Regions from separate parts of the Paraburkholderia sp. CNPSo 3076 genome, predicted to be linked through region 1. Evidence: predicted binding sites of a transcription regulator. Region 1 holds the regulator's gene; each other region holds the start of a gene.
The links. Region 1 encodes HrcA, which represses chaperone genes, less so after heat shock. Its sites were predicted from a motif close to TTAGCACTCNNNNNNNNNGAGTGCTAA; they were not measured.
Positions count from the first base shown of each region.

Region 2: the regulator HrcA is predicted to act here: its motif matches at 2,645-2,671, upstream of rpoH (RNA polymerase sigma factor RpoH).
Region 3: the regulator HrcA is predicted to act here: its motif matches at 3,064-3,090, upstream of groES (co-chaperone GroES).

Region 1 is NZ_JAPMAL010000007.1:95,429-100,205, forward strand. It holds gene recN (DNA repair protein RecN) at 1-1,035, opposite strand, end outside; gene M3A49_RS10110 (NAD kinase) at 1,131-2,042, opposite strand; gene hrcA (heat-inducible transcriptional repressor HrcA) at 2,315-3,334, shown strand; gene hemH (ferrochelatase) at 3,569-4,636, shown strand; gene M3A49_RS10125 (RNA-binding S4 domain-containing protein) at 4,695-4,777, shown strand, end outside.
Region 2 is NZ_JAPMAL010000016.1:140,335-145,111, reverse strand. It holds gene nagE (N-acetylglucosamine-specific PTS transporter subunit IIBC) at 1-1,468, shown strand, start outside; gene rpoH (RNA polymerase sigma factor RpoH) at 1,654-2,589, opposite strand; gene M3A49_RS19645 (nuclear transport factor 2 family protein) at 3,164-3,547, shown strand; gene leuA (2-isopropylmalate synthase) at 3,698-4,777, opposite strand, start outside.
Region 3 is NZ_JAPMAL010000007.1:233,043-237,819, reverse strand. It holds gene M3A49_RS10660 (hydroxymethylpyrimidine/phosphomethylpyrimidine kinase) at 1-744, shown strand, start outside; gene groL (chaperonin GroEL) at 997-2,637, opposite strand; gene groES (co-chaperone GroES) at 2,682-2,972, opposite strand; gene M3A49_RS10645 (hypothetical protein) at 3,867-4,777, shown strand, end outside.

The DNA.
Region 1 (4,777 bases):
CAGGCCGTCGAGATCGGACGCGGCGTCGAGCGCCGCGAGCTGCTGGCGGCGCGCCGCGTGTTCCTCGGGCAGCGTCTCGGCCGGCAGGCGGAACTTGCGCGCCGTCGAATGCAGCGCGTCGAGGCGCCGTTCGACCTGCGCGAGATGTTGCGGATCGAGATCGAGGCGTTGCGCGTAATGCGAGAGCGAGTAGGCCGCTTCCTGGATCTGGATCGCGGCCGGTTCGAGCGCGGCGAGCGCGTCGTCGAGCTCGGCGTCGACTTCGGCGAGAGAGCGCAGCTTCGAGACGATCGAGTTCAGCTGCGAGAGCATCGCCTCGTCGGATTCCGATAACGCCGCGAGCGCGCCTTGCACGCCTTCGATCAGGTTGGCCGAGTTCGAAAGCCGCACGTGCTCCGCGTTCACTTCTTCCCATTCGCCCGGTTGCGGCGCGAGCTTGTCGAGCTCGGCGAGCTGCCACGCGAGGCGCTCGCGCTCGAGCTGCAGCTCGCGGTCGCGCGACATGGCGCTTTGCAGTGCGAGACGCGCGTCGCGCGCGTCGCGCCACGCGCGCGTGACGGTGGCGGCGAGATCCGTGAGGCCTGCGTGCGTGTCGAACAGTTCGCGCTGCGCGTCGGGGCGCATGAGCAGTTGGTGCGCATGCTGGCCGTGGATGTCCACGAGCATTTCGCCCAGTTCGCGCAGCTGCGCGAGCGTGGCGGGCGTGCCGTTGATGAAGGCGCGCGAGCGCCCGCCGCTGTCCACCACGCGGCGCATCATGACCGTGTGTTCGCCGTCGCCGTTCGTGAGCGCCTGCTCGTCGAGCCAAAGCGCGGCATGCGGGGGCACATCGAACTCGGCGGTGATGTCGGCGCGGCTCTCGCCCGTGCGCACGACGCTCGCGTCGGCGCGCGTGCCGAGCGTGAGGGCGAGGGCGTCGATCAGGATCGACTTGCCCGCGCCCGTTTCGCCGGAAAACACGGTGAAGCCGCTATCGAATTCGAGGTCGAGCGCGGCGACGATCACGAAGTCGCGAATCGAGAGATGGCGAAGCATGGCGTCTGGTTCTGCTTTTTTGGTTGGCTTTAATGACCGTGGGGCTGCTGGCTGCATGGCGACGCACGCGCGCGCTTCACGCGAAGACGCGGGTTTCAGTCCTCCGGATCGCCCTGCAGCGAGGGGTGCTCGTTCCAGTGCAGCTTCTTGCGCAGCGTGCGGTAGTAGCTGTAGCCGACCGGGTGCAGGAAGGGCACGGTGTGGCGCGAGCGGCGCACCTCGATCACGTCGTTCAGCTCCAGCGCCGTGAACGACTGCATGTCGAAATTCACGTTGACGTCGCGGCCCGCCACGATCTGGATGCTCACCTTGCAGTCGTCGGGCAGCACGATCGGGCGGTTCGAGAGCGCGTGCGGCGCGATCGGCACGAGCACGATGCCTTGCAGCTGCGGATGCAGGATCGGCCCCTGCGACGAGAGCGCGTACGCGGTCGAGCCCGTGGGCGTCGCGACGATCAGACCGTCGGAACGCTGGTTGTACATGAAGCGGCCATCGACGTTCACGCGCAGTTCGGCCATGCCCGAAAAGCCGCTGCGGTTCACGACCACGTCGTTGAAGGCGAGCGCGTGGTAGATCGGGTCGCCGTCGCGCGTGATGCGCGACTCCAGCAGCGAGCGTTCCTCGCGCTCAAACGAGCCCGCCAGCAGTTGCGGCACGACCTCCTGCATCTCGGAGAACGCGATGTCGGTGATGAAACCGAGCCGCCCGTGGTTGATGCCGATGAGCGGCGTGCGGTAGGGCGCGAGCTGGCGGCCGATGCCGAGCATCGTGCCGTCGCCGCCGAGCACGACGGCCACGTCCGCGCGCGCGCCGATTTCGGCCGGCTGCAGCGCCGGATAGCCTTGCGCGCCGATTTCCTCTGCGGTCTGCGCTTCGAACACGACCTCGAAGCCGCGCTTCGAAATGGTCTGGGCGAGCGCCGTCAGCGGCTCGGCAATGCCTGGCGTATTGTTGCGCCCAACGAGCGCAACCGTCTTGAACTGGCTCTGGATCTTCTGGATCTGCATGCCGGCATTACACCATAGTCAGGTCACGAAAAGAACCTGGCGCAAGCCGGGTGCGGGCCGCCAGGCCTTGCGCGCCGCGCCCTCCAACCCGAAGCCGGTGACACGGCGATGACAACGCGCGTTGTGCCGGGCGAGGGGACGTGCGATGTGTCGTGCAATCCGCCGTGCGACGGCGGCCGATACCGGTCCGCCCCGCCCTGCGCGCAGGCCCGCCGGGCCCGGCCTGGCGGCGCACTCGCAGCCAACCCGCCATTAGGCTAAAATTTTGAGTCATGCTAGATCCTCGCGCACAAACCCTCCTCAAGACGCTGATCGAGCGCTACATCGCCGAAGGTCAGCCGGTCGGCTCGCGCACGCTGTCGCGCTATTCCGGCCTGGAGTTGAGTCCGGCGACGATCCGCAACGTCATGTCGGACCTCGAGGAGCTGGGTCTCGTGTCCAGCCCGCATACCTCGGCCGGGCGTGTGCCCACGCCGCGCGGCTATCGCCTGTTCGTCGACACCATGCTCACCGTCGAGCCCAGCTCCGACGACGACGCGCTCACGCGCGCGGTGAAGACCACGCTGCGCCCCGGCGAGCCGCAGAAAGTGGTGGCGGCGGCCGCCAGCGTGCTCTCGAACCTCTCCCAGTTCGCGGGCGTGGTGCTGACGCCCCGGCGCAGCCACGTGTTCAAGCAGATCGAGTTCATGCGCCTGTCCGACAAGCGCATCCTGCTCATCATCGTGACGCCCGAAGGCGACGTGCAGAACCGGATCATGGCGACGCAGCGCGACTTCACGCCTTCCGAGCTCATCGAAGCCTCGAATTACATCAACGCGCACTTCGCGGGCCTGTCGTTCGACGAGGTGCGCCGCCGCCTGCGCGAGGAAATCGACGCGCTGCGCGGCGACATGACCACGCTCATGCACGCGGCCGTGACCGCGAGCACCGAAGAGCCCGAAAGCGGCGACACCTTGCTCATTTCCGGCGAGCGCAACCTGCTCGAAGTGGCCGACCTTTCCTCGGACATGGCGCGCCTGCGCAAGCTCTTCGACGTGTTCGACCAGAAAACCAGCCTGCTGCAGCTGCTCGACGTCTCGAGCCACGCGCAGGGCGTGCAGATTTTCATTGGCGGCGAGTCGCAACTCGTGCCGATCGAGGAAATGAGCGTAGTAACGGCTCCCTACGAGGTGAACGGCAAGATCGTTGGCACGCTCGGCGTGATCGGGCCGACGCGCATGGCGTACAACCGGGTGATCCCGATCGTCGACATCACTGCGCGCCTGCTCTCGCTCACGCTCAGCCAGAACTGAGCGCCGCATCGGGCATACCGGCATCGGGCATACCGGCATCGGGCATACCGGCATCGGGCACACCCGCCTTTCCGACGATCATCCCCGCAAGGCGTGGCGCGCGCCATCGGCCGAATGGCCAACGCGCCGTGAGTCGCTGCGTCGCGGCTCCGGTTTGGCCCGCCAGGACCGCCCGCTATAATGCTTGTTTCATGCAACCGTTGCTGCGCGTTCGCGCGGCGCCACTGATCGCCTATGCGTTTCGACCTGGAGCGGCCTTCGCAGTCCGCCGCGGCGCATCGCGTCGCCGTGCTGCTCATCAACCTGGGTACGCCGGACGCGCCCACGCCGCGCGCCGTGCGCCGCTATCTCGCGCAGTTTCTCTCCGATCCGCGCGTGGTCGAGATTCCGGCGCCGGTCTGGCAGGTCATCCTGCGCGCGCTGATCCTGCCGTTTCGCGGCCGTTCGTCGGCCAAGAAGTACGCGGCGGTCTGGACGCCCGAGGGTTCACCGCTGCGCGTGCACACGCAGAAGCAGACCGACGGCCTGCGTCATCTGCTGCAGATCAACGACTACACGGTCCTCGTCGATTACGCGATGCGCTACGGCACGCCCGACATCCCGGCGATACTGAACCAGCTCAAGCTGGCGGGCGCGGAACGCATCCTGCTCATGCCGATGTACCCGCAGTACTCGGCGTCGACTACGGCCACGGCGTTCGACGCGGCCTTTGCCGCGCTGCGCCGCATGCGCAACCAGCCGGAAATCCGCACGGTGCGCGGCTATCACGACCATCCGGCGTATATCGCGGCGCTCGCGGCCCAGGTGCATCAGTACTGGCACGCGCACGGCAAACCCAATTTCGCGGCGGGCGACCGGCTCGTGCTGAGTTTTCACGGCGTGCCGAGCCGTACGCTCGATCTGGGCGACCCGTACCACGACCAGTGCCAGCAAACGGCCACGCTCCTCATGCACGCGCTGGAGTTGACGCCGGTCGAGTGCCGGGTGACGTTCCAGTCGCGCTTTGGGCGGGCGCAGTGGCTCCAGCCGTACACGGCGCCCACGCTGCGGGAACTGGGCGCGGGTGGCGTGCGCCGTGCGGACGTGTTCTGCCCCGGTTTCACGGCGGATTGCCTTGAAACCATCGAGGAAATCGGCATGGAAGTGCGCGACGAGTTCCTGCACGGCGGCGGCAAGGAGTTTCACCGCATTGCGTGCCTGAATGCCTCGCCGGCGTGGATCGCGGCGCTAGGCGAGATTGTTGCGCAGCACCTGCAGGGCTGGCCCGTGCAGGCCGCAGCGCCAGCTGGCGCAGTGGCCTGACCGAGCGGGCAGAGCGTGAACTGAGCGTGAACTGAGCGGCGCATCCGGAAAGCTTCTGATGAACTACAAGATTTCGACTGAACCTGGCGCGCGGCTGCGCATCGACAAATGGTTATGGGCGGCGCGCTTCTTCAAGACGCG
Region 2 (4,777 bases), on a different contig from region 1:
CGTGCTGTCGGGCGTGGTGGCCGGTGTCGTCGCGGGCATGCTGTACAACCGCTTCAAGGACATCAAGCTGCCCGAGTTCCTCGCGTTCTTCGGCGGCAAACGCTTCGTGCCGATCGTCACAGGGCTCACGTGTCTGGTGCTGGGTATCGCGTTCGGCTACGTCTGGGGACCGGTGCAGGGTGTGATCGACACGGCCGGCCACTGGCTCACCACGGCGGGCGCGATCGGCACTTTCGTATACGGCTTGCTCAACCGGCTCCTGCTCGTCACGGGTCTGCACCACATCCTCAACTCGCTCGTGTGGTTCGTGTTCGGCTCGTTCACGCCGGCAGCGGGCGGCGCGGCCGTCACGGGCGACCTGCACCGCTTCTTCGCGGGCGACCCCACGGCGGGCAGCTTCATGGCCGGCTTCTTCCCGGTGATGATGTTCGGCCTGCCGGCAGCGTGCCTCGCGATGCTGCATGAAGCCCCGAAGGACAAGCGCGCGATGGTGGGTGGCCTGCTGTTTTCGATGGCGCTCACCTCGTTCCTCACGGGCGTGACCGAGCCGATCGAGTTCACGTTCATGTTCCTCGCTCCCGTGCTCTACGCGATCCACGCGGTGCTCACGGGGCTGTCGCTTGCGATCTGCTCGCTGCTCGGTATCAAGCTGGGCTTCACGTTCTCGGCGGGCGCGATCGACTACGTGCTGAACTACGGGCTCTCCACGCATGGCTGGTATGCGATTCCGCTCGGCGTGGTCTATGCGGTCGTGTACTACGGGCTGTTCCGCTTCTTCATCCGCCGCTTCAATCTGCCCACGCCGGGCCGTGAAGCCTCGGCGGGCGATACGGCAATCGCCTCGTCGATGTCGGGCGTGGCGGTGGCAACGGGCGGCGCGGCCACGGCGGCGTCGCTCTCGCGTGCTGCGCGTTATATCGATGCGCTGGGCGGCGCGGCCAACCTCAAGGTGGTCGATGCCTGCACGACGCGTCTGCGTCTCACGGTGGCCGATCCGGCGCATGTTTCCGAGCCGGCGTTGAAGGCGATCGGCGCGCGCGGTGTGCTCAAGCGCGGCGGCGAAAGCGTGCAGGTCATCATCGGGCCGGAAGCGGACATCATCGCCGACGAGATTCGCGGTGAGATCGCACGCGATGGCGCGGCCGCTGTCAGGACGGCGCCCGCGGCGCAGCCTGCGGGTCAGGCCGTTCAGGCTGCTCAGGCGAGCGCGAGCGCAGGTATCGCGCAGGGCCCGCTCGATCCGAATCCGTCGCGCTGGCTTGCGGTGTTCGGCGGCGTTGCCAACATCGTCTCGCTCGACGCGGTGGCGGCCACGCGCCTGCGCGTGATCGTGCGCGACCCGGCGGCCGTGGATCGCGAGCGCCTCGGCGCGCTCGACGTAGCGTGGACTTCGGCGGATACGCTGCACATCGTGGTCGGCGACGCCGCACCGCGCTATGCACGTGAACTGGCGCTCCAGCCGGCGTAATCGATCCGCTGACAACCAGCATACGTTGTACCGAGCGCCGCTGCGATTTAGCAGCGCCGGAAACAAAACGCCGCGGCAGGGTGCCGCGGCGTTTTTCACTGGCATACAGCGCGATACAGCGCGCAAAAGAAAAACCCCGTTCGCGGGAACGGGGTTTTCGGTTTGGCGTTGAGACCTGGCGACGGTTACGCGTAGTCGGCGAGCGCGCTGCGCATCTTCTTCATGGCGCTCGCCTCGATCTGGCGAATGCGCTCGGCCGAAACGCCGAACTCGTCGGCCAGTTCGTGCAGGGTCGAGCCGCCCGAACCGTCGTCGTCCACGTTGAGCCAGCGCGCCTCGATGATGCGGCGGCTGCGTGCGTCGAGCGCTTCCAGCGCGCTCGCAATGCCGTCCGACTGCAGGCGGTCGCGCGAACGTGCGGCGAGCACAGCGCTCGGCTCGTTGTGCGAGTCGGCGAGCCAGGCGATCGGGGCGAACGACTCCTCGCCGTCTTCGGTCTGGCCTTCGAGCGCGATGTCGGCGCCCGAGAGGCGCGTTTCCATTTCCACGACTTCTTCGCGCTTCACGTTCAGTTCCTGCGCGAGGCCGTCGATTTCCTCCGGCGTGAACGACTGCAGGCCCTGCTTGTGGCTGCGCAGGTTGAAGAACAGCTTGCGCTGCGCCTTGGTCGTGGCGACCTTCACCATGCGCCAGTTGCGCAGGATGTACTCGTGGATCTCAGCCTTGATCCAGTGCATGGCGTACGACACGAGGCGCACATTCTGCTCGGGGTCGAAGCGCTTCACGGCCTTCATCAGGCCGATGTTGCCTTCCTGGATCAGGTCGGCGTGCGGCAGGCCGTAGCCGAGATAATTACGCGCGATCGACACCACGAGACGCAGGTGCGACAGCACCAGGCGGCGCGCGCCTTCAAGATTGTTTTGCTCACGAAACTCGGTCGCGAACTGACGCTCTTCTTGTGGCGTCAACATCGGGATCCGGTTCACGGCCTGAATATAGGCGTCGATGTTGCCCAACTGGCCGGGCAACAGGGAAGCATTCGCGAGCGCCAATGAGCCCCCGGCCTTGGCCGACGACGGGCTCAGCGTACTCGCAAGGGTCATGGTCATTGCGTTGCTCACGTAGCGAACTCCTCAGGAATCTTGCAAAAGTCAGACACCGACTCCACGGTGGATGTTAGCACTCTGAATTCCCGAGTGCTAATACTTGGAGTCTGGAGGGGCTTCAAGGTTCCTTGATGCCTATCGAAATGGTTGTATCGATAGATTACACTAAACGCCGGCAGTCAAGCAGGGCGGGGCCTGGCGCCCGGCGCAGGCCCGCGCAGGGGCAGGCCGAAGGAACACTCTAGAACGGGCAGCAGTCCGGCGCGAGAGCGCGGGAAATAAAGGGTTGAATCAGCGATGCTCGAAGAGCGCCGGAGCGCCTGGACTTTGCCACGGAATCTGACAAATAGACATCGGACAAAGACGAAAGTGCTGCGCTGCGACATCCGGGCGCGGCCGTGGGGATGACGCTAGCGCCACGCGCGGTTTTCGCCGGGCGCGTGGCGTATGCACGATACATGGAGGCGTTGTCTTTGATCGCAAGTATCCATGCGCCAAAACCTGGTATAAATTTCAGCCAGACGTATGTAGAAAATCTTCGGCGTAGATCTCCGCTCAGGCGCGAGTCGACGCGCAAGGGGCTCTAGCGATGGCGGCAAAACTAATCGATGCGATTCGCGGACTTGAGCGCGAGCGTTTTCGCGCGATGGTCGATGGCGACGGCACGTCGCTGGACCAGTTGCTGTCCGATCACGCGACCTTCGTCCACACCAACGGCAAACGCGAAACCAAGCAGCAGTTCATCGACGCGATCACGGCGGGCCGCCGCCGCTACCGCCAGATCGAGATCCAGTCGCAGGACGTGCTGCACGCGGGCAACGAGGCCTGCGTGGTCTCCGGCCGCGTGCTTATCGAGATGGAAGCGAACAACGGTGCGCTGCTCTTTCCTATTGCCTATACGGCGATCCAGACGCAGGAAGGGGGCCACTGGCGCCTGCTCGCATGGCAGGCGACGCGTTGCGCGATCGAGTGACGACCGGTAAGTCCACTCGCTGAAACACCGCTTGGGCGCTTCAGGCGCACGCCGGCGGCCCGTTTTGCCGCCGGCGCTCAACAATGCCGCCGATTTCCCTGCTGAAACTCAAACTGCTTCGCGCACCGCGCGCGACACGCGCGGAACGTGTCAGGCCGCCGCGCGCCGATCCACTTGCGGCCAGACCGCGCGATTCACCGCGCTGACGACTGCCGCGACGCACGCATGGACCGCGTCTTCGCCCACGCCCACACCGTGGCGCAATGGCTGGCCGCCCACGCGCGCGCCGACGAACACGGCCGTGCCGCCCTGCGAGGTGCGCTCGGTCTCGAACGATGTGATTTCGATGCGCTCGCCGGCCATCGCCGCGATGGCGGCGGCCACGGCTTGCGCATGCGCTTCGTCGCTGCTGGCGGCAGCCGGCATGGCCACATCACGGCCTTCCCAGCGCACACGGCCTGAACCGGCGCTGGCAGCCGGCCCGCGCGTTTCGAAGTACTCACGCGCGAACAGTGCGCAGACCGCATCGCCCGTGATTTCTTCACCCGACGTATCGGCAGCGGTCTGCACGGCGTGGCTGAACTCGATCTGCACGCGGCGCGGCGGCGTGAAGCCCATGCCGCGCTCGAGCAGATAGGTCGCGCCACCCTTGCCCGACTGGCTGTTCACGCGGATCACCGCGTCGTAGCTGCGACCGAGGTCGGCGGGATCGATCGGGAGATAGGGCACTTCCCAGACGGCGTCGGCCTGCTGCTGCGCAAAGCCCTTGCGGATCGCGTCCTGGTGCGAGCCCGAAAACGCCGTAAACACGAGGTCGCCCGCGTACGGATGGCGTGGATGCACGGGCAACTGGTTACAGCGCTCGACCACGCGGCGCACGGCGTCGATATCCGAGAAGTCGAGGCCCGGGTCGATGCCCTGGGTGTAGAGGTTCATCGCGAGCGTGACGAGATCGACGTTGCCGGTGCGCTTGCCGTTGCCGAAGAGGCAGCCTTCGATACGGTCCGCGCCCGCGAGCAGCGCCATTTCGGCGGCGGCCACCGCCGTCCCGCGGTCGTTATGCGGATGCACCGAAAGCACGATGCTGTCGCGGTATGCGAGATTGCGGTCCATCCACTCGATCTGGTCGGCGTAGACATTGGGCATCGCCGCTTCGACGGTCGCCGGAAGATTCACGATCATCTTGTGATCGCGCGTCGGGCGCCACGTCTGGGCCACCGCGTCGCAGAC
Region 3 (4,777 bases), 140 kb from region 1:
TGCCACGGCGTCACCGCGCTGACCGGCTACACGGTGCGCGACTCCGCGGGCTGCGATGAAGTGACCGGCCTCGATCCGGAAACCGTCGCCACCCAGGCGCGCATGCTGCTCGAAGACATGCCAATCGCGGCGTTCAAGGTCGGCGCGTGCGCGCGCGCCGAGGTCGTGAGCGCGATCGCCGAAGTGGTCGCCGACTACGACGACTTGGCGCTCATCCTCGCCCCCGACTTCACGCTCGACGACGAGCACGTGCTCGCCGCCGACGAGCTGCGCGAAGCCATGGCCGACCTGCTCGTGCCGCAAACCACGCTGCTCGTGGCTGACTCCGCCACGCTGATCGCGCTCGCGCAGCCGGATGGCGACGCCGAGGCGCCCAGTGTCGACGCGGCCATTGCACACCTGCTCGCCATGGGCTGCGAGTTCATCCTGGCGATGGAAACGGGCACGCATCGCGTGGTCAACACGCTGTATTGCGAAGATGGCCAGTTGCGCCAGGACCTGTGGGACCGCTCCACGCAGCCGATGATGGGCCTGACCGACACGCTCGGCGCCGCCATCGCCGCGCTGCTTGCCAATGGGCAGGAACCGCCCGAGGCCGTGCGCGAGGCGCAGGAATATGTGTATCAGGCCGTGCAGAACGCGTTCAGGCCTGGAATGGGCGCCTGGTTGCCCGACCGGTTCTTCTGGGCGCGCAGCAACGACACGGACGCGGATGAAGCATCTCCGGGCGAAGCGAAGCAATAAAACTACGACTTGGCCTTCTACCCGGAGGCCAAGCGTGCAAACCGCCCGGACGAAAAAAAGCCCGCATCGCTGCGGGCTTTTTTCTTTTCGGGCGAGGGAAACACCCCTCACGGGGCGTTCCCTGCACGGCGATGTAATTTCGGCGCGAGCCTTGGCTCTGCCTGGGACCGGAGTAGGAGCTTTGCATGGGACCAAAGTAAGCGCTGAAGCGCTAACTCTGGTCGACAGCTAAAGCGCCAACTCCGGATCGCATTACATGTCCATGCCCATGCCGCCCATGCCGCCGGGCATGCCGCCGGCCATCGGAGCATCTTCCTTCGGCACTTCAGCAACAGCAGCGTCCGTCGTCAGGAGCAGGCCAGCAACCGAAGCTGCGTTTTGCAGTGCGGTGCGCGTGACCTTGGTCGGGTCGACCACGCCGGCTTCAACCAGGTCGCCGTACTCGCCGGTCGCTGCGTTGTAGCCGTAGTTGCCGTTGCCAGCTGCAACCGCTGCCACGACCACCGACGCTTCTTCGCCGCCGTTCGTGACGATCTGGCGCAGCGGCTCTTCCATGGCGCGCAGGACGATCTTGATACCGGCGTCCTGGTCTGCATTGGCGCCCTTCACGCTGGCAATTGCCGTGCGTGCACGGATCAGCGCAACGCCGCCGCCCGGGACGATGCCTTCTTCAACGGCAGCGCGGGTTGCGTGCAGCGCGTCTTCCACGCGTGCCTTCTTTTCCTTCATTTCGATTTCGGTCGCAGCGCCAACCTTGATCACTGCAACACCGCCTGCCAGCTTGGCAACGCGTTCTTGCAGCTTTTCACGGTCGTAGTCCGAGGTCGCTTCTTCGATTTGCGTGCGGATTTGCTTCACGCGCGCTTCGATGTTCGCGCCTTCGCCAGCGCCGTCGATGATCGTCGTGTTTTCCTTGCCCACTTCGATGCGCTTGGCTTGACCGAGTTCGGCCAGCGTTGCCTTTTCGAGCGTGAGGCCGGTTTCTTCCGCGATGACTTGACCGCCGGTCAGGATCGCGATGTCTTCCAGCATGGCCTTGCGACGGTCGCCGAAGCCCGGAGCCTTGACAGCAACAGTCTTCAGGATGCCGCGGATGTTGTTGACGACCAGCGTGGCGAGGGCTTCGCCTTCGACGTCTTCAGCGATGATCAGCAGCGGACGGCCAGCCTTCGCGACTTGTTCCAGAACCGGCAGCAGATCACGGATGTTCGAGATCTTCTTGTCGAACAGCAGGACGAACGGGCTTTCCAGCACGGCGACTTGCTTGTCCGGGTTGTTGATGAAGTACGGCGAGAGGTAGCCGCGGTCGAACTGCATACCTTCGACAACTTCCAGCTCGTCTTGCAGCGACTTGCCGTCTTCGACGGTGATGACGCCTTCCTTGCCAACCTTGTCCATCGCTTCAGCGATACGGTCGCCGATCGACGTGTCGCTGTTTGCCGAGATCGAGCCGACTTGCGCGATTTCCTTGTTGGTCGTGCAGGGCTTGCTGACCTTGCGCAGCTCTTCGATCGCTGCTGCGACAGCCTTGTCGATGCCGCGCTTCAGGTCCATCGGGTTCATGCCCGATGCGACGTACTTCATGCCTTCGCGGACGATCGACTGGGCCAGAACCGTAGCCGTCGTCGTGCCGTCACCGGCGTTGTCGCTGGTCTTGGAAGCCACTTCCTTGACCATTTGCGCGCCCATGTTCTGGAGCTTGTCCTTGAGCTCGATTTCCTTTGCGACCGAGACACCGTCCTTGGTGACCGTCGGGCCGCCGAACGAGCGCTCGAGCACCACGTTGCGGCCCTTCGGACCCAGCGTGACCTTCACTGCGTTGGCGAGAATGTTCACGCCTTCAACCATCTTGGAACGGGCGGAATCGCCGAACACGACGTCTTTAGCTGCCATCTTCTAACTCCTTGAATTCTTGAATAGTGAGCGGTGGAATGAACTTACTTGTTCACCACGGCCATGATGTCTTCTTCACGCATCACGAGCAGTTCGTTGCCATCGACCTTGACGGTCTGGCCAGCGTACTTGCCGAACAGGACGCGATCGCCGACCTTCACGTCGAGCGCGATCAGGGCGCCCTTGTCGTCGCGCTTGCCCGGGCCGATGGCCAGGACTTCGCCTTGATCCGGCTTTTCTGCCGCTGCGTCCGGGATCACGATGCCCGAAGCGGTCTTGGTTTCTTGATCCAGGCGCTTGACGATCACGCGATCATGCAAAGGACGAAGGTTCATGGATTTCCTCTGTTGATTGGGACTTGAAGAGACTCAAGAAAACCTGGCTGCCGGTAACCGCCAGCCAGAGATGTTGTTAGCACCAGAGTTGTTAGCACTCTCATGCGGTGAGTGCTAATTATATGGACGAGGAGTGACAAATTCAAGAAGGGCGGAATGGGAAGTCGCCGTTGAGGTGGGAACCACTCTTTGTCAATCCAATTTGAACTATCGGGCGCCCGAAATTTGAGTGCCGCGCCATAATATTTTCCAGTTAAAACAATGACATAGCATGCCATCCGACTTGGGAAGACAAGGGGGTGCCTGGGTCTGGAAGTGGAGGCGCGCTCTCGCGTGTCGAGCCATCTGAGACGCCTCTCGGGGAAATCCCCAACCCCGTGCCGAGGACTGGGCCAACCAACCAAAGGGAATTGTTACCACGCCAATGCGCGCACGTGCTCAACAATACGACGCATATCCATAGAGTAGTATTATCGATCCATGTTTTGTCATGCGCTAACACTATTGCGCGGAGCACAAGCCGCGGGCACGCGCATTCGCCGGTAGTCGGTCCGACCGGCCTCGTTGCCAAAACCACCGCGTGCCCAGTTTCTTAAGGTCGGTCGGATTCAGGGCTTCGCCGACTCCGTCGGGCGCCAGCTCACCCGTGCTTTTCGACGTGCGCCAGCGGCGCTGGCTTTGAGGCCAGCGGCAACGCATATGTGCGGTAAGCAACACTGGTAATTAACGTATGAACGGACAATCCCTCATATGATCCTTCAAGCGGCTGCGTCCGGTCAGGCACCGCCGCTTTCCTGCGCATGCAGATCGTGGGTTCCGCGAGGCCTCGCCGATCGCTTCAACGACGATCCTGAACATGCCGAAATGGCGTCGCCATGACGGTGGAACGACAGCATGTCCGCTCAGATTGCTCGTGACCAGAGTTTCCCCACACCATGCAAGCTCTGTGGGGGAGTGCTCTACCAGCAGATCGATTCCTGCCCTTACTGCGGCGCGGATCGTCCGCTGGATACCGCTGCGCGCGTGCATCCGAAAGCCGCGTCAAGAGCCCATGGCCCTATGGCAGTGCCTATGCCTGCCGTCGCGAAGCTATCGCCGGCCGGTGCGTCCGCATCCAATCGCCCATCGGTGCACGCCGACTATCTCCACCACTATGAGCTCGAGTATCGGCGGCTGCTCAGGCACACGGGTCGCCAGCGCTTCACGAAGGGGCTTTTACTCGTCTCGCTCATTCTCGCGATCGCGTGTGCCGCGTTTGTGCTGTTCGGCGAACGGCACAAGCAGGAGGGGCCCCGCGAAGCTCGTAGCACCACGTACTCGACGGACGGTTCAGTCCCGCCCTACTCGCCTCATCAACAGACTAACGTGATGCCCCCGGCTGCCGACACGGGGCCGCAGTTCGCCGCGCCGAAACCGGGCGCAATTCCGCACTTCAAAGACGCGCAGGACATTGCAGCGCGCGCGCAACGCCGCGACGACACGCTGCAAAGCGCAGACCGATGCGCGACGCAACGTGCCTGGGCCTGCGTGCAGCAACAGGCATCGGAGGCGCTCGCGATTGATCCGGGCAGCCTGCACGCGCGATCGTTAATGGAGCGCGCCATTCTGGCGACGGGTTGGTCGCCGCTCCGTTCGCCGAGGGGCGCAGCGCAAATGGATGCGGCGGTGCCACTGCCGCGCGATGCGCGCACCGTACCGTTGCCGTCGTCGCAAGACTGGGCCGCGGCCACCCCGTCAGCATCGAAAGACCCACCCGCATCCGCGCCGCCTCCCCCGCTGCCGGGCGCGACCAACTCTCCAGCGAC